Thioclava sp. GXIMD2076: one gene and its partner. The protein of the gene in region 2 interacts with the protein of the main gene of each other region in a pairwise test. Links are inferred from orthologs where the notes say so. Each region holds a gene or a part of one and is shown on either strand. Other genes may lie near its edges. The genes, in order: hfq and rho.

What was found.
Region 1: the proteins of rho (region 2) and hfq interact in binary tests that used the Escherichia coli proteins (3 or more experiments, as listed by UniProt). The link is inferred for Thioclava sp. GXIMD2076 from one-to-one orthologs.

The regions. Positions count from the first base shown.
Region 1 is NZ_CP149932.1:2,146,457-2,155,087, forward strand. Bases 3,730-6,464 are described here. They hold hfq (RNA chaperone Hfq), read left to right. Parts: upstream 3,730-4,847; coding sequence 4,848-5,081; downstream 5,082-6,464. Other genes in these bases: WDB91_RS10610 (potassium transporter TrkG), read left to right, coding at 3,730-4,709; hflX (GTPase HflX), read left to right, coding at 5,167-6,372; WDB91_RS10625 (penicillin acylase family protein), read right to left, coding at 6,439-6,464. Also shown: WDB91_RS10595 (PAS domain-containing sensor histidine kinase), read left to right, coding at 1-319; WDB91_RS10600 (sigma-54 dependent transcriptional regulator), read left to right, coding at 316-1,719; Trk system potassium transporter TrkA, read left to right, coding at 1,796-3,175; more of WDB91_RS10610, read left to right, coding at 3,186-3,729; more of WDB91_RS10625, read right to left, coding at 6,465-8,631. UniProt on the Escherichia coli protein: RNA chaperone that binds small regulatory RNA (sRNAs) and mRNAs to facilitate mRNA translational regulation in response to envelope stress, environmental stress and changes in metabolite concentrations.
Region 2 is NZ_CP149932.1:854,150-862,876, reverse strand. What follows is about bases 5,847-8,677. They hold rho (transcription termination factor Rho), read right to left. Parts: upstream 7,993-8,677; coding sequence 6,700-7,992; downstream 5,847-6,699. Other genes in these bases: WDB91_RS04205 (CopD family protein), read right to left, coding at 8,116-8,592; mnmE (tRNA uridine-5-carboxymethylaminomethyl(34) synthesis GTPase MnmE), read right to left, coding at 5,847-6,678. Outside these bases: radical SAM family heme chaperone HemW, read left to right, coding at 46-1,215; WDB91_RS04235 (ParB/RepB/Spo0J family partition protein), read right to left, coding at 1,212-2,093; WDB91_RS04230 (AAA family ATPase), read right to left, coding at 2,090-2,893; 16S rRNA (guanine(527)-N(7))-methyltransferase RsmG, read right to left, coding at 2,904-3,515; tRNA uridine-5-carboxymethylaminomethyl(34) synthesis enzyme MnmG, read right to left, coding at 3,521-5,383; more of mnmE, read right to left, coding at 5,395-5,846. UniProt on the Escherichia coli protein: Facilitates transcription termination by a mechanism that involves Rho binding to the nascent RNA, activation of Rho's RNA-dependent ATPase activity, and release of the mRNA from the DNA template.

The DNA of each region.
Region 1 (8,631 bases), 1.3 Mb from region 2 along the record:
GGAAGAGGGCTATGCACCAGAGGTTCGCGTGCTCATGAGTGTTCAGCCGGAATTCATAACCTTGCAGATCATGGATAACGGGGTGGGCTTGCCCGAAGACCGCTCCCGTCTGTTCGAGCCCTATGTAACCACCCGCTCCAAAGGAACGGGGCTAGGGCTCTCTATTGTAAAGAAAATCATCGAAGAGCATGGCGGCACTTTGATGCTTCGGGATGCGCCGCCATTTCACCCAGGTGCCCATTCGGGCGCCCTTGCCGAAATCCGCCTGCCTCGTGCCCACGCGGCAGTGCGCGCCATCAAGGATAGTGAGCTGACATGAGCGATATTCTGATTGTCGACGACGAAAAGGATATTCGGGAACTAATTTCCGAAATTCTTCAGGACGAAGGCTTTTCGACCCGGATGGCGTCGAATTCCGATGAATGTATGGAGGCCGTCAATGCCGAGCCTCCGGCCCTCATGATCCTCGATATCTGGCTGAAGGATAGCCGGATGGACGGGATCGATATTCTGAAGACGACGAAGCGGGACAATCCCGATATTCCGATCATTATCATTTCGGGGCATGGCAATGTCGAGATCGCTGTGGCCGCGATCAAGCAGGGTGCTTATGATTTCATCGAAAAACCTTTCAATATCGACCAGTTGTTGGTAGTTGTTTCACGCGCGATGGAAACATCGAGGCTGCGCCGCGAGAATTCCACGCTCAAGCGCCGCGACATGCAGACGGGCGAGATGCTGGGCGAGAGTGCCGCTTTCAAGAAGCTCCGAGATCAGCTTGATAAGGTTACAAAATCCAATGGTCGCGTGATGCTGACCGGGGAGCCGGGGTCTGGCAAGGAGACGGCTGCGCGCTATATCCATCAACTCTCCACCCGTGCGACCGCTCCTTTTATCACCGTCAACTCGGCCTCCATCGAGCCTGACCGTATGGAAGAGGTTTTGTTTGGCCGCGAGACGCCCGAGCGCGGGATCGAGAAAGGCCTGCTTGAACAGGCGCATGGCGGCGTTGTCTATTTCGACGAAGTCGCGGAAATGCCGCTTGGCACGCAGTCGAAAATCCTGCGTGTCCTCACCGAGCAGCAGTTCCTGCGCGTTGGCGGGGCCGATAAGGTGCGGGTAGATCTGCGCGTGATCAGCTCCACCACACGCGATCTCACCGTAGAGATCGCCTCGGGCCGCTTCCGTCAGGAGCTCTATGACCGGCTGAATGTCGTGCCGATCGCGGTTCCCGGCCTCGCTGACCGGCGTGAGGATCTGGCGCTTCTGGCCGAGTATTTCCTCGTGCAGTTCAACGAGACGCAGGGGCTGCCGCTGCGCAAATTGTCGGGCGATGCGCTGGCGATGATGCAGACGATGGAATGGCCGGGTAATATCCGCCAGCTGCGCAATGTGATCGAACGACTGCTGATCCTCGGCGATGGCACGGGCGAGATCGAGGCGCGCGAGCTGCAGGGTGACCAGCCTGTGGAGACGGAATCGAGCCGCATCGTGCTGTCGGGCCAGCTGGCGACATTGCCGTTGCGCGAGGCGCGCGAACTGTTCGAGCGCGAGTATCTTCTGACCCAGATCAACCGGTTTGGCGGCAATATTTCCCGCACGGCGAATTTTGTAGGCATGGAGCGTTCAGCGTTGCACCGTAAACTGAAATCGCTCGGCGTCGTGACCGGCGTCAAGTCCGGTGGCCGGATGGCGCGGATCGAGGAAGATGCGGAATAGGGCGCGATAGGTCGGGGTGATTGACCCTTGCCGCGCTGCCGCATAAAACCGAGACCAACGAGTTGCGGAGGGTCGCATGAGGGTGATTATTTGTGGGGCCGGTCAGGTCGGTTGGCAGATCGCGCGGCATCTGTCGGGCGAGCGCAATGACGTGACGGTGGTGGATAGCAATCCCGAACTGGTGCGGCGGGCCTCCGATATGCTGGATGTGCAGGGCACCGTAGGGTTTGCCTCGCATCCTGACGTTCTCGAGGCGGCTGGTGCGCGCGATTGCGACCTGATTATTGCCGCAACCCATTCGGATGAGGTCAATATGGTGACCTGTCAGGTGGCGCAATCGGTCTTCGGGATCACGCGCAAGATTGCCCGCCTGCGGTCGCAGAGCTATCTCAACCCTGAATATCGCGATATCTACCGCCGTGACCAGTTGCCGATCGATGTGATCATCAGCCCCGAGCGCGAGGTTGCCGAGGCGGCATTGCGCAGGCTTCTGGCACCGGCGACCTTTGATACCGAAAGTTTCATGGAAGACGAGCTGCGGCTGATGGGGATCGTACTGCATGACGATTGCCCTGTTCTTTCGACGCCGCTGCGTCAGCTTACCGATCTTTTCTCGACGTTGCGCGCCATCGTTGTGGGGGTGCGCCGCGAAGGTCGGCTTTTTGCGCCGGAACCGAATGACCAGCTGTTTTCCGGCGATCAGATCTATATCTGTTCGCATCGCGACGATGTTTCGCGCACGCTCGAGATATTCGGCAAGAACGTCCATAAACAGGAGCGTATCCTGATCATTGGCGGTGGGAATGTCGGTCTGGCAGTGGCCAAGAAGCTGGAGGCGCGAAGCGACCGGACACGCGCCAAGATTATCGAGATGTCGCGCGAGCGTGCCGAGAAAGCCGCGGATTCGCTCGAGCGCACTATTGTTCTGCATGGTGATGGCATGTCACAGGAGCTGCTCGAGGAGGCCAATGTTGCCTCGACAGATGCAGTTCTTGCCGTAACCGATGATGATAAAACCAATCTTCTGGTCGCGGTGCGTGCCAAGCAGGCCGGGTGCAAGATGGCGATCACGCTGGTCAATGACCCGACACTGATCCCGATGATGGAGCCGCTGGGGATTGATGCGCAGATCAACCCGCGCGCCACTACCGTATCGTCCATCCTGCGCCACATCCGTCATGGCCGCGTCCGCCAGATCTATTCGATCGGGGATGCCGAGGCGGAAGTGATCGAAGCACAGGTTTTGGGCACGTCACCTTTGTCGGGGAAGCTGCTGAGAGATATCGATTTTCCCGAAGGCGTGCTGATGGGGGGGCTGAAGAAGGGCGAAAAGGTCGTGGTTCGCCCGCGTGCCGATACGCGGATTGAGGAAGGCGATGTGATCGTACTCTTCGCGTTGGCCGATGATGTGGCCGAAGTGGAGCGCCTGTTGCAGGTCTCCATCGATTACTTCTGAGGACCCGCCAATGCGGTCCAATCTGCGTAATCTGCCGCTTTTCGTCATTCTGGTCGCTGTGTCCGGCCTGATGATGTATGTGCCGGCAATGCACGCGCTGACGCTCCACCAGCACGAAGTCGCGCGGCCGTTCTTCTATACCGGAACGCTCCTTCTTTTTGTTTTCATGCTGTTGTCTCTGGCAACAGTGGCAAACCGACGGGGTCCTCGCGAGCGGTCATCGCTTCTGACCATGGTTGGCGCGTTTACCGTAATGCCGCTTATTCTCGCGATCCCCTTTCATGAGGTGATGCGGGATACATCGCTCTTCAACGCGTGGTGGGAGATGGTCTCGGCCTTTACGACGACGGGCGGCACGCTCTACAGTCCGGCGAGGCTCCCTCCGTCGCTACATCTGTGGCGCGCGATGGTCGGCTGGTCGGGTGGTTATTTCATGCTGGTGATGACCATCGCCGTGCTCGCTCCCTTGCGTGTGGGCGGCTTCGAGATCTTCTTTGCTGGCGGTCCTGGTGGCGAGGTGAAGGATGTAAACCTTCGCGGCAGCCAGCGCGGCGTTGTCTCGCGCGATAGGCTAGTGGATTTCGCACTGCAGCTGCTTCCTGTTTATGCCGGACTTACCGGTGCGTTATGGGTTCTTCTTCGTATCTCGGGTGAAGATAATCTGATTGCGCTCTGTGCCGCCATGTCTACGTTGGCGACCTCCGGTATCCTCCCGACCAGTTCTTTGGCATCCGGGCAGAATTCGGTGCTGACCGAGGTGATCATCTTCGTCTTCTTCCTTCCCGCATTGTCGCGCCGGTTCTGGCCCGGGGATGGAGAAATGCGTGCAACCAAACAGTTGCGCGACGATCCCGAACTTCGACTTGCGGCGATGATCGTTTTTCTGACCGTCGTGGTGCTGTTTTTCCGCCACTGGATGGCCGCGCTGGATACGGATAACCATCCGGGACTTCTGGTCGTGCTCCGGACGATTTGGGGGGGGCTGTTTACCACGCTTTCCTTCCTGACCACGACCGGATTTGAATCGAGCGGTTGGGAAGATGCCCGCGCCTGGGCAGGACTTGGCACCCCCGGGCTCATTTTGTCGGGGCTGGCCATCATTGGCGGTGGCATCGCGACAACTGCGGGCGGAGTGCGTCTGCTGCGGGTCTATGCCCTGATCCGCCATGGCGAGCGGGAACTGGATCTACTGCTTTATCCGAGCTCGGTCGGCGGCGGCGGGCAGGCGGCGCGCAGATTGCGCCGCAAGGGCGCGTTCGTGGCCTGGATCTTCTTCATGCTCTTCGCGATCTCGATTGCCGTGGTCATGGTCGCGATCTCCTATACCGGCCTCGATTTCGATCCGGCCATGATCTTTACGATCGCGGCTTTGTCCAATACCGGCCCGCTGACCGCAGTCGCGGGGGATTTTCCGCTGGCTTGGGGGGATTTGAGCACAGCCGCGAAAGCTATTCTTGCAGGGGCTATGGTGTTGGGAAGGCTTGAAACTTTGGCGATTATCGCGCTGTTCAATCCAGAGCTGTGGCGAAAATGAGTGCTTTATGGGCACGTTTTTCAACCGATGCAGCGTCGATGCCGATTTGGGGTGGAAACTCGCGTTAACTTGAGCATACTCGGGCCAGAGTGGGACGAGCCAACGTCCCCGAAATGCTAAAAGAAAAGGCAAAATAAAATGGCTGCCGATAAACAAAACCTGCAGGACGCGTTTCTGAACCATGTCCGGAAGACCAAAATCCCGGTCACGATCTTCTTGATCAATGGTGTGAAACTGCAGGGGGTTATCACTTGGTTCGATAACTTCTGCGTCCTTCTGCGCCGCGACGGCCAATCCCAGCTTGTCTACAAGCATGCGATCTCGACGATCATGCCGGGGCAGCCGATTTCCTTGTATGAAGGCGACGACTGAGTCCGATTTGAGCGATACTATTTCCCAAGATAAGGTCCTGACGCGGGCCTATGTGCTGCATCCTGACCTCAAAACCGGGGACGGGATGCGTTTGCCTGAGCACGGGCTCGCAGAGGCGGTGGCTCTGGCCGCCGCTTTGCCCGATCTCGATGTGGTCGGTTCCGAAATCGTCCGCTTGCCCAAGCCGCATGCCGGACATCTTTTTGGCACTGGCAAGATGGATGAGCTCGGGCAGAAGCTCCACGATCTGGAGATCGATCTCGTGCTGGTAGATGGGCCAGTGACGCCGGTCCAGCAGCGCAATCTCGAAAAGGAATGGAAGGTTAAACTTCTTGACCGAACCGGTTTGATTCTCGAGATTTTTGCCGATCGCGCCCGCACCCGTGAGGGTGTGTTGCAGGTTGAACTCGCAGCGCTCAGCTATCAGCGGACGCGGCTTGTGCGGGCATGGACCCACCTCGAGCGTCAGCGTGGCGGGCTCGGGTTCGTCGGTGGTCCCGGCGAGACACAGATCGAAGCTGACCGTCGAGCGATTGACGAGCAGATGGTGCGTATCCGCCGGCAGTTGGCCAAGGTTGTCAAAACCCGCGAGCTTCATCGGGCCTCACGCCGCAAGGTGCCATTTCCGATCATCGCGCTCGTGGGCTATACAAACGCCGGAAAGTCGACCCTTTTCAACAAGGTAACGGGTGCGGATGTGCTGGCAAAAGATATGCTCTTTGCCACGCTCGATCCCACGATGCGCGGGGTGACGCTGCCCTCGGGGCGCAAGGTCATCCTGTCGGATACGGTGGGATTTATTTCCGAGTTGCCCCACCAGTTGGTCGCCGCTTTCCGTGCGACGCTGGAAGAAGTGCTCGAAGCAGATCTGATCTTGCATGTGCGTGACATCTCGCATCCGCAGAGCGACGCGCAAGCCGCGGATGTGGAAGACATTCTCGAGAAGCTCAAAGTCGACGAGGATGTGCCGTTCATCGAGGTCTGGAACAAACTCGATCTTCTGAGCGAGGAGACCCATGCCGCAACGGCGCTGCAGGCCGAGCGCCGTGAGGATGTCTGCGCGATTTCGGCGCTGACAGGCGAAGGGTTTGAGGCACTTCTTCTGTTAATCGAGAAACTGCTCGGCGAGGAGCGGATAAGCGAGGAAATCGTTCTCCCATTCGCGGAAGGCCGCCGTCATGCGTGGCTGCATGCGGAAAATGTTGTCCGCGAAGAGGCCCAGACCAAGGAAGGCTGGGTGCTGCAGGTCGAATGGACAGGCTCGCAGAAGGGCCGTTACAACGCCCTGTAGCGCACAGTTATACAAGAACATCAAAAAGGCGCGGCAAGCATTTTGCCGCGCCTTTTTTATCCAATGTCAGCTGGCGGGAACCAATTTGGTGATGCCTGCCGCAGCGGCTCGCGCAAGCGCCGGATCAAGCGACATCGGGATATATTCCCCGCGCCGCCACAACTCCGACAGGTCGTCATAGTGGCGCGAGAAGGGATGGCCCGACTGACCGGTTGCGGTGATGAAGACAGAGCTGTCCGGATCGGCCAGATCATAGACGCCGCGATAACCTGCCGCCTGAACATTGGTATAGGGCTCGGGGCCCGTGCCGATGGTCTTGCCGCGCATCAGCGTGAAATCACCGCCCGAGGAGGACTGCCGGATATTGGCGAACCAGCCGATCAGGGGCATGTTCTTCAGGACCGGATGATCCTGATGCGCCTCATGCGCATCCCCCCAGCGCCAGCTTTCGATGTTGGGGCCGTATTTCTCCTTGAGGTCAAGAAGGGCGGCATCAAGCGAGGTTTTGGCGATCTGGGCACAGGTTTCCTGCGTGCCCGACTGGATGATATTGCACCAGTGCGCCGCGCCCTGACTATTGCGGAAGACGCGCTCGATAAAGAGCGGATCGAGGGCTGTGAACTTGTCGGCCAGTGGACCCAGCTCGTCGCGGATCAGCCGCGATTGCAGCTCGCGCATCCACGCGGCATAGATCAGTGGCTCGGGAAGATGCTCGGACATCTCGCCATCCCATGCCGCCAGCAGCTCGAGCGCGCGCTGGCGCAGGCGATCGGGCGTGCCATCGGGAGCAGGTGTGCCGGTATACCACAGATCGGCCCCGACCAGCGGCAGCAGGTTGCGCGCCGCAGGGCTGACGGTGTCGAGCTGGGCCGACATGAAGCTCTCGCGCGAATGCACCTCGCGGTCGCTCAACAGTTTCGTCAGACGCTGGATACGCTGGCTATCACCCCAGTCGAAGGTGACATTTGCGGGAAATTTCGTGTCGGTGACCTTGTTATTGGTGTTCATCACGACGCCATCGGCCGGATTGATCTCGCGCGGGTTGTCGGCATAGGGCAGGCGGCCCGACCAGCGGTTTTCCGGCAGCCAGCCCGCGGAGGGCATGCGGCCTTCGGTCTGGTTTTGCGGATCGCGCTTGGGGATCGCGCCGATCAGCACCCGCCCGACTTCTTTCTGGTCGGCGACCACAAGGTTCTGCGCGGGCGTGATATAGTCCTCACCGGCCTTGATCGCGCTCTCGACATCACTCGCACGCATCAGCTTCATCGCCGCACTCATCGAGGTGTCATGCGGGTCGAGGGCGGTCCAGTCGACCGACATCACCGATCCCTTCGGCGTCACGGTCCCGAGGTCGAAATGGGTGCCGGGCAGCACCGGACCATTATCGGTCGCTCGGAGCGTCAGGGTGATTGGCTGGCTGTCCTTGATCTTCAGGATCGTGCGCTTGGTAGTGAATTTTTTCCAGCCATCGGGGGTGCGGTAGGTTTCGCGATCGGCAGGGTTTACCTGCTCGACATGAAGGTCCATGTCGTCGACATAGGCGCCAGTGACCCCCCATGCCATATGCTCGTTACGCCCTGTGATGATGAGCGGAATGCCCGGAATGGTGCCGCCGATCACGCCGCCACCGGCAAGCTGGAGCCGGGCCAGATACCATAGCGTGGGGGCCGTCAGCCCCATCTGCGGGTCATTGGCCAGAAGCGATCCGCCCGCGGCAGAACGGTCGGGCGCTGCGGCCCAGGCGTTCGAGCCTGCCTCGAGACCGGCTGCCGGAAATGGCGAGAGCGGCTCGGGCGCATCCTCCTGTTGCACGGCGCGGGGCACATCGGGGAAGAGCGTGTGGTAATCGGGCAGGGCGCTGCTTGGTGTTCCGGGCATATCGGGGAGCAGATCGCGAACCCAGGACGGATCGAGCAGCGAGACACGGGCGCGCAGCACCTCACGCGTGAACTGGTTGTTCTGCTCAACGGCCAGCAGCTTTAGGATCGCCAGCGAGTCCGCAGGCGTCCAGTAGGAGATCGAGTTGTCGAAGAGGAAGAATTCGGGCGCACCACGCCCCATGGCACCCTTGTTGACCTGCGCGATCCATTGATTGACGCCTGCTGCATACGCCTCGAGTGCGGCCCTGGTCTGGGCATCCTGCGCATCGACCGAGGCGACAGCTGCATCATAGAGCCCCAGACGCCGCATCAACTCGTCGGTCTTTACCGTGCTCGGCCCGAAAACCTCCGAAAGCCGCCCCTGAACCGTCCGGCGCAG
Region 2 (8,727 bases):
CCCATCGTGCCACGGCCTCCCGTGGCACCAGCCTCCGGAGCTCCGATGACCCATCACGATGAAGACTGGCGCGCCGGAGGCTTCGGGCTCTATATCCATTGGCCGTTCTGCGCCGCCAAATGCCCCTATTGCGATTTCAACTCGCATGTCAGCGCAAAGATTGACCAACACGTCTGGGCAGAGGCCTATCTTTCAGAAATCGACCGTGTTTCGCGTGAAACCGAAGGCCGTGTGCTCAACACAGTGTTTTTTGGCGGTGGCACACCCTCGCTAATGGACCCTGACATAGTCGATGCCATCCTGACAAAAGTGCGCTCCAGCTGGCGGCTGTCCAATGACTTGGAGATCACCCTTGAGGCGAACCCGACCAGTATCGAGGCTGGACGCTTTCGTGCCTATTCCGAGGCCGGTGTGAACCGTGTGTCAATGGGGATGCAGGCCTTCAATGATGCCGATCTACGCAAGCTGGGCCGAATGCATTCGGCCGCGGAAGGACGCAAAGCCTTTGATATCGCGCGCTCCGTCTTTGACCGTGTGAGCTTCGACCTTATCTACGCGCGACAGGACCAGACGCTCGATCATTGGCGACAGGAGCTGAATGAAGCCCTCTCGATGGCGATTGATCACCTGTCTCTTTATCAACTTACCGTTGAAGACGGGACCGTGTTCGGCGCACGGGCAGAGCGCGGCTTGCTGAAAGGCATACCCGACGATGACAGTGCGGCCGATATGTATCTGCTTACACAAGATCTGGCAGAAGCTGCAGGGTTTCCGGCATATGAAGTGTCTAACCATGCCAAATCAGGCTCTGAAAGTCGCCATAACCTCATCTATTGGCGCTATGGCGATTATCTCGGCATTGGTCCAGGGGCGCATGGCCGCCTGACCCGCAACGGTATCCGTCATGCCACGGACACCCTGAAACAACCCGGTGCGTGGCTGAGCCAGGTGAAGAAAACGGGTTCCGGCGAGGCGTTTCGCGAAGCATTGCGTCGCGACGAGGAGGTAACGGAGTTCCTTCTATTCGGTATGCGTCTTGCCGAAGGGCTCGACCGGCAACGCTACATTGCTCTGAGCCGCGCTGATTTCAACGAAGAACGTCTCGCTCATCTTACCAGCATTGGTATGATAGAGGCAGATGACAACAAAATACGCGCGACCCGTGAGGGACGCGCGGTATTGAACGCCGTGATCAGAGAGCTGTTGCCCGATTAGATCTTGGTTAGCGCCTGACAGATCGCATCAAGCTGTTCGAGGTCTTTATAGGTCAGAACAACTGTTCCACCTTCCTCACCTTTATGGTTGATCTCGACTTTCATGCCAATAGTGGCCGAGAGATCTGCTTCCAGCGCCCGTGTATCTGCATCCTTCTCGGGGGCGATACGGGCCTTAGGCTTTTTCTCCCCCACAGGTGCTTTTGCTTTGCGCTCGACTTCCCGCACCGAAAGACCTTTTGCGACGGCCTCTTTGGCCAATGCCACCGGGTCATCTGCGGTAATCATCGCACGCGCATGACCTGCCGTCAGACGTCCATCGCGGAGATAATCCTGAACTTCATTCGGCAAGTTGAGCAGGCGAAGAAGGTTTGCGATATGACTACGGCTCTTCGAGAGCGCTTCTGCGACCTTTTCCTGAGTATGTCCGAACCGGTCCATCAACTGCCGATAGCTGAGAGCTTCTTCCAGCGGGTTAAGATCGGCGCGCTGGATATTCTCGATAATCGCGACTTCCAGAACTTCGGTATCGTTAAACTCGCGAATGATAACCGGAACTTCATGTAGCTGCGCGAGTTGCGACGCGCGCCAGCGGCGCTCCCCCGCAACAATCTCGTACATATCGGCCGTTTTGGGATGTGCCCGCACGATCAGAGGCTGAATGACCCCTTTCTCACGGATGGAATCCGCGAGTTCCTGAAGAGCCTGCTCGTCAAAATGACGGCGCGGCTGCTCGGGATTAGGCTCGATTTTCTCGATCGGAATGAAGCTTTCGGGACGACGCGGCACCGTATTATCCTGATTGGGTTCTAGATTTACATCAGCCATCAAGGCGCTTAATCCGCGCCCAAGTCCACGGCGTTCAGGCTTCTTGCTCATACGGCCCCCTGCGGCTTAACGCTTTCATGGCGTTCCAATAATTCTTTGGCAAGTGCGCGATAGGCCTTCGCCCCTCGCGAGCTACTATCGTAATGCAGTACGGATTGGGCATAGGATGGCGCTTCGGAGATCCGCACATTCCGCGGAATCATTGTCTTGAACACGATTTCTCCAAGCGTTGCGCGGGCGTCCGCCTCTACAAGCTGGGAGAGATTATTGCGAACGTCATACATCGTCAGCACAACCCCCTCAATACGAAGTGAAGGATTGGCGCCTTGCCGCACTTCTCGCACCGAAAGCATGAGCTGCGAGAGGCCTTCAAGAGCAAAGAACTCCGCTTGTAGCGGAACCAAAACGGAATCCGCCGCAACCATCGCATTAACGGTCAGAAGACTAAGAGATGGCGGGCAATCAATAAGAATATAGTCAAACTCGAAGTCGTTTATATGCTCCGAGCGTAGCGCTTTCTGAAGGAGGAAGCTCCGCTGATCCACATCATGGAGTTCCATGTCTGCGGAGGAAAGATCTGTGGTCGCGGGGCTCAACCATAGTCCATCCCACTCCGTTTTCCGGATTATATCGGCGGGTTCTGCATCCGCTGTGAGTAGGTCGTAGGTGCTGAAGTCCCGATCTTCTAGCTCGACACCAAGACCTGTCGATGCATTGCCCTGAGGATCGAGGTCAACCACCAAGACCCGGCACCCTTGTTCAATCAAAGCGCAAGCTAAATTAATCGCTGTGGTTGTTTTACCAACCCCACCCTTCTGGTTGGTAACGGCAATAATGCGTGGTGCCTTCATAAAGGACTGCTCAGACACGCTGTGCTCCTGCGATTTTCAGTATTGTTGCATCCGGATCTGTGACGCTTTTAAGTGCTTCATACTCGAAGGTCCATGTCTTTTGAGCTTCTGCCACTTCACTTTTCCAGTTTGCGCCCTTCGGAAACAGAAAAGTAGCCGTCTTATTTCCGTGATGACACCCGAACTCGAGAAGCATATCAAGCGACGCAAGCGCGCGAGCAGAGACAATATCTGCGGCCAAGGAGGGAATTTCGAGGATACGTTGACTATGAACCTTTATATTCAACCCCAATTCGCGCACGCATGTCAGAAGAAATGCACATTTTCTCTGATCACTCTCGATCAAGTGGATCTCGGCATCTGGTTTATTTTGAGCTGCGATAATGCCAACGACAATACCAGGCAATCCGCCACCGGACCCCATATCAACCCACCGCGTCCAGCTCACATCGTTTTGATATACCTGAATGGAGTCTTGGAGATGCCGATGCTTAAAATCCGAGACCGTAGATTTTGCAACCAGATTGATTACAGGATTCCACTTTGAGACGAGCGCTTCGTAGAGATCGAAGCGCTCAATTGTTTCACGTGAAACATCGGCAGGGAATTGGTGTATAGACATAGACGTCAAGCCGTTTTGATTTTACGCGATTGCCGAAGCTTCGCAAGAATGAGAGCAAGGGCTGCGGGCGTTACCCCGTCGACACGCCCCGCCTGCCCTAACGTGCTTGGCTGCGCTTTACTGAGCTTTAAACGAAGCTCGTTAGAAAGCCCCGAAAGCGAACCATATTCGAAATCGGAAGGAATCTTCCAAGCTTCATCTCTCTGCATCGCTGCAATATCGCGATCCTGTCGAACCAGATAATTGGCATATAGCGCATCTTTTGAAAGCTGATCCGCAATCGGGGATTCAATCTCGGACAATTCTGGGAAGACCGCTTTGAGATCTTCGAATGTTATGTCAGGGAATGACAGGAACGAGAATGCAGAACGACGCTGCCCATCTTGATTTACTTTAAAGCCCGCTTCAATGGCCTCTTTCGGGGTAAGCGACAATGCGTCAAGCTTTCCACGCCCATGCACTAGCGCTTCCTGCTTAATAGAGAATTGCGTAATACGCTTATCAGATACGCAGCCAATCCGCATTGCCAAGGGCGTAAGGCGTTGATCCGCGTTATCGGCGCGAAGGGAAAGTCGGAACTCGGCCCGCGAGGTAAACATCCGATAGGGTTCGGTTACTCCGCGAGTAATGAGATCATCGACCATCACTCCGATATAACTCTGTGTGCGTGAAAACTCGACAGCCTCCTTCTCTAGCGCCGAAGCTGCCGCATTAAGTCCGGCAACCAGACCCTGTGCAGCTGCCTCCTCATAGCCAGTGGTGCCATTAATCTGACCAGCGAGATATAGCCCTGGCTGATTACGAACCTGAAGATACGCATCGAGGCTACGCGGATCGACGTAATCATATTCTATAGCGTAGCCCGGCTGTAGAATCTCGACCTGCTCCAAGCCACGAATAGACCGAACATAATCGGTCTGAACATCTTCAGGTAGCGAGGTGGAAATACCATTTGGGTAGACGGTATCGTCATCAAGCCCCTCGGGCTCGAGGAAAATCTGATGAGATGTCTTATCGGCAAACCTGACAATTTTGTCTTCGATCGACGGGCAGTAACGGGGCCCTACCCCCTCGATATGACCGCCATACATAGCCGAACGGGAAAGATTATCACGGATGATTTGATGGGTCGCTTCATTAGTATGCGTAATCCCGCAGGAAATCTGTTTCGCGAATGGCTTCGTATTCATAAAGCTGAAGACCACAGGATCGTCGTCCCCGGGCTGGCTCTCGAGGATAGACCAATCAATAGTTTTCCCATTAAGCCTTGGCGGTGTGCCCGTCTTAAGACGTCCAAGCGGTAAGGCGAGCGAGTCCAGTCGATCCGCGAGCGGAACCGAAGGGCGATCCCCCATCCGTCCGCCCGGATAGCTTTTATCACCGATATGGATTACGCCGCGCAAGAAGGTCCCTGTTGTCAAAATTACCGACCGGCAGCGGACCTCGGATCCGTCTGCGAGCGTTACCCCGCTGACGCGCCCGTCAAGGGTAAGCAAGTCGACGGCTTCCCCTTCAATGATCGAAAGGTTTTCCTGCAGTTCGGTAAGTTCGAGCATAGCCTCGCGATAGAGCTTTCGATCCGCCTGAGCACGCGGCCCCTGTACCGCAGGTCCTTTACGGCGGTTCAAGAGCCTGAATTGAATCCCGGCACGGTCGGCGACAACCCCCATGACACCGTCCATGGCGTCGATCTCCCGAACGAGGTGTCCTTTGCCGAGCCCACCAATAGCAGGATTGCAAGACATAACCCCGATGGCATCGCGCCGAAGCGTTACCAAAGCAGTCTTTGCTCCCATGCGGGCGGATGCATGGGCCGCTTCCGTACCGGCGTGACCACCGCCAACGACAATAACGTCAAAATGTTTCACGTGAAACACTCCTATTTCCCGATGCAAAAACTCAAGAATATCTCATCCAAGAGATTCTCGACATCTACCCTGCCCAACAGGGATTCCAACGACCGCGCGGCCTCACGAAGATAGATAGCGGAAAGCTCGGGGCGATCTAGACCGCTCATTACCTCATTTCGGGCCGAATCCAAAGCCCGGTTTGCGTTTATCAGCGCATCACGATGTCGTTCCCGCGTCATAACCCCGGCGCCTTGTGCCTGCCGTAATAATTTGGCGGTGATCTTCGCAACCAGCTCGTCAATGCCCGCGCCTGTTTTTCCCGAGACACGAAGCCCCTGCCCCTCGAAAATATCGGCCTTGCCATAGACGATCAGATCATCATCCTCAGGCGTCAGGAGCGGAAGGTCTTGGCCATCAAGAAGGAATACCCGCAGATCTGCCTCATTGGCGCGTGAAATCGCCCGATCTACCCCGATAGCCTCGACAACATCGTCGGTTTCGCGAAGACCTGCCGTGTCCAGCAATGTGACCGCCAATCCTGCGAGGTCCATGCGCACTTCGATCACATCACGTGTCGTACCCGCAATTTCCGACGTAATAGCGGCTTCACGCCCTGCTAAAGCATTGAGAAGCGTAGATTTTCCGGCATTAGGGCGGCCAACGATAGCGATTTCGAACCCGTCACGGATGCGCTCCGCCGCGCCAAAGCGCTTGATCTCGTCTCCAAGACTGATCTGAACGGCATCAATCTCGGCCATGACCTCCGGTGTTACATCAACGGGAACCTCTTCATCGGCGAAATCGATCGTGACTTCCAGCAGCGCCGCGGCACGCACCAGCCGCTCCCGCCAGCCTTCAACGACCTTGCCAACCGAACCAGAGAGAACCTTAAGTGCCTGTTTTCTCTGGGATTCTGTTTCGGCCTCAATGAGATCAGCCAGTCCCTCGACCTGAGAAAGATCCAGCCTTTCATTCTCCATTGCGCGGCGGGTAAATTCGCCTGCCTCAGCCATACGTAAATCCGGATCCTCACCCAAGGCCCGCAGAACAGCACTCACCGTCGCGATCGCACCATGGATATGAAATTCGACGACTTCTTCACCAGTAAAGCTATGCCCTTTAGCGAAAGGCAGCACCACCGCCTCGTCCAGCACCTCGCCGTCAAGACGCAGAACCCTCAAGGCCGTCTGTCGCGCAGCCGGTAGCGACCCGCAAAGACGCGAGGCAGCCTGCCAGGCTTTCGGCCCGGAAATACGAATAACGGCCACCCCCGCTTTTCCGCGGGCAGTGGCCAGTGCAAAGATCGTATCCATCATATCCCTCTCGGGAACAGCTTAGCCGTTCATAGAGTCGAAGAATTCCGAATTGGTTTTGGTCTGTTTGAGCTTCGAATTCAGGAACTCGATCGCATCGGTTGTGCCCATCGGATTGAGGATACGGCGCAACAGATAGGTCTTCTGCAGATCCTTCTGCTCGACGAGCAGATCCTCTTTCCGGGTGCCCGATTTGAGAATATCCATGGCCGGGAAGACGCGTTTATCCGCAACCTTGCGGTCAAGAACGATCTCGGAGTTCCCCGTCCCTTTGAATTCCTCGAAGATGACCTCGTCCATGCGCGAACCGGTATCGATCAGCGCGGTGGCAATGATGGTCAGCGACCCGCCCTCTTCAATATTTCGTGCCGCGCCGAAGAAACGCTTCGGACGTTGCAGCGCGTTGGCATCGACACCACCTGTCAAAACCTTGCCCGAGCTCGGCACAACGGTGTTGAACGCACGGCCCAGACGCGTGATCGAATCGAGCAGGATCACCACGTCACGCTTGTGTTCAACGAGGCGCTTGGCCTTTTCCATCACCATCTCGGAGACTGCGACGTGGCGCGTTGCCGGTTCGTCGAAGGTGGAGGACACAACCTCACCCTTCACGGAACGCTGCATATCGGTCACCTCTTCCGGACGTTCGTCGATCAGAAGAACGATCAGATAGCATTCGGGATGGTTTCTCGCGATCGAGGTCGCGATATTCTGCAGCAGGACGGTCTTACCGGTACGCGGCGGCGCCACGATAAGCGAACGCTGCCCCTTCCCGATCGGCGCCACCAGATCGATGATCCGTGCCGAGCGGTCCTTGATCGTCGGATCTTCGATCTCCATTTTCAGGCGCTCATCGGGATAGAGCGGCGTCAAGTTGTCGAAGGCAACCTTGTGGCGCGCCTTTTCGGGCGCTTCATAATTGATCTGCTCGACTTTGGTCAGCACGAAATACCGCTCGTTCTCGCCCGGAGAGCGGATAATGCCCTCAACGGTATCACCCGTGCGCAGCGCGTGCTGGCGGATCATGTCGGGCGAGACATAGATATCGTCCGGACCCGGCAGATAGTTTGCCTCGGTCGAGCGCAGGAAGCCGAAACCGTCCTGCAGAACTTCCAGAACCCCGTCCCCACCAATGGTGATATCATCTTCCGCATGCGCCTTCAGCAGCGCGAACATCATCTCGCCCTTACGCATCGTCGAAGCGTTCTCGATCTCCCACTCCTCGGCCATGGCCAGAAGCGCCTTCGGGCTTTTCGCCTTCAGATCGAACAGGTTCAAACGCTCATCTTCGGGATGCGGACGTTCTTCGGTCATGAATTCCCCTCGTTTCCGGACCAGCCGGAAAGAAATCTCGATGTAAACAGGAGTGACTCCCGCTCAGGACGAGCGGGGTTTTGTCATCCGCTAGATCAAATTGCGCCTCGAGTCAACGATTGCCTAGAATTTCACGATCACAGCCAACACGATCAGGACCATGAAGAGCGTCGGCAGCTCGTTCATCAATCGATAGGTCCGGCCGCTATGCCGGTTCTGCCCTTTCACGAAATCTATGCGGCGTCCTGACAGCCAGTGATGGAACCCCGTCATCCCGATCACGGATGCGGCTTTCACCCAAGACCATGCCATCGTCCAATCGACCACTCCGGGGATCATTACCAAGCAGAGCCCGAAAAACCACGATGCGATCATCGCCGGGGTCATGATCGCCTTCAGAAGAAGCCGTTCCTGATGCTGGAACAGCTGGTCCATATCAGACCCTCGGGTGACGCCCTGCTTTCTTAGCCCTTCGACGTGATAAACATAGAGCCGCGGCAGATAGAACAGACCGGCCATCCACGCCAGAACCGAGATCACGTGGAACGCTTTGATCCATGGATAATGGATTGCGAGAAAATCCTGCACGGCTGTCAGCATGGTCCGGTCTCCGGTGTTAGGCGCCGACCCCTCTCTAAATATAAAAGTAATATTAAGAAAGAATAGAAGTTGATTATAGGCCCTGTGGATACTGTGGATCCACGGATATTCCCTGATTTATCCACAGTGGATAAG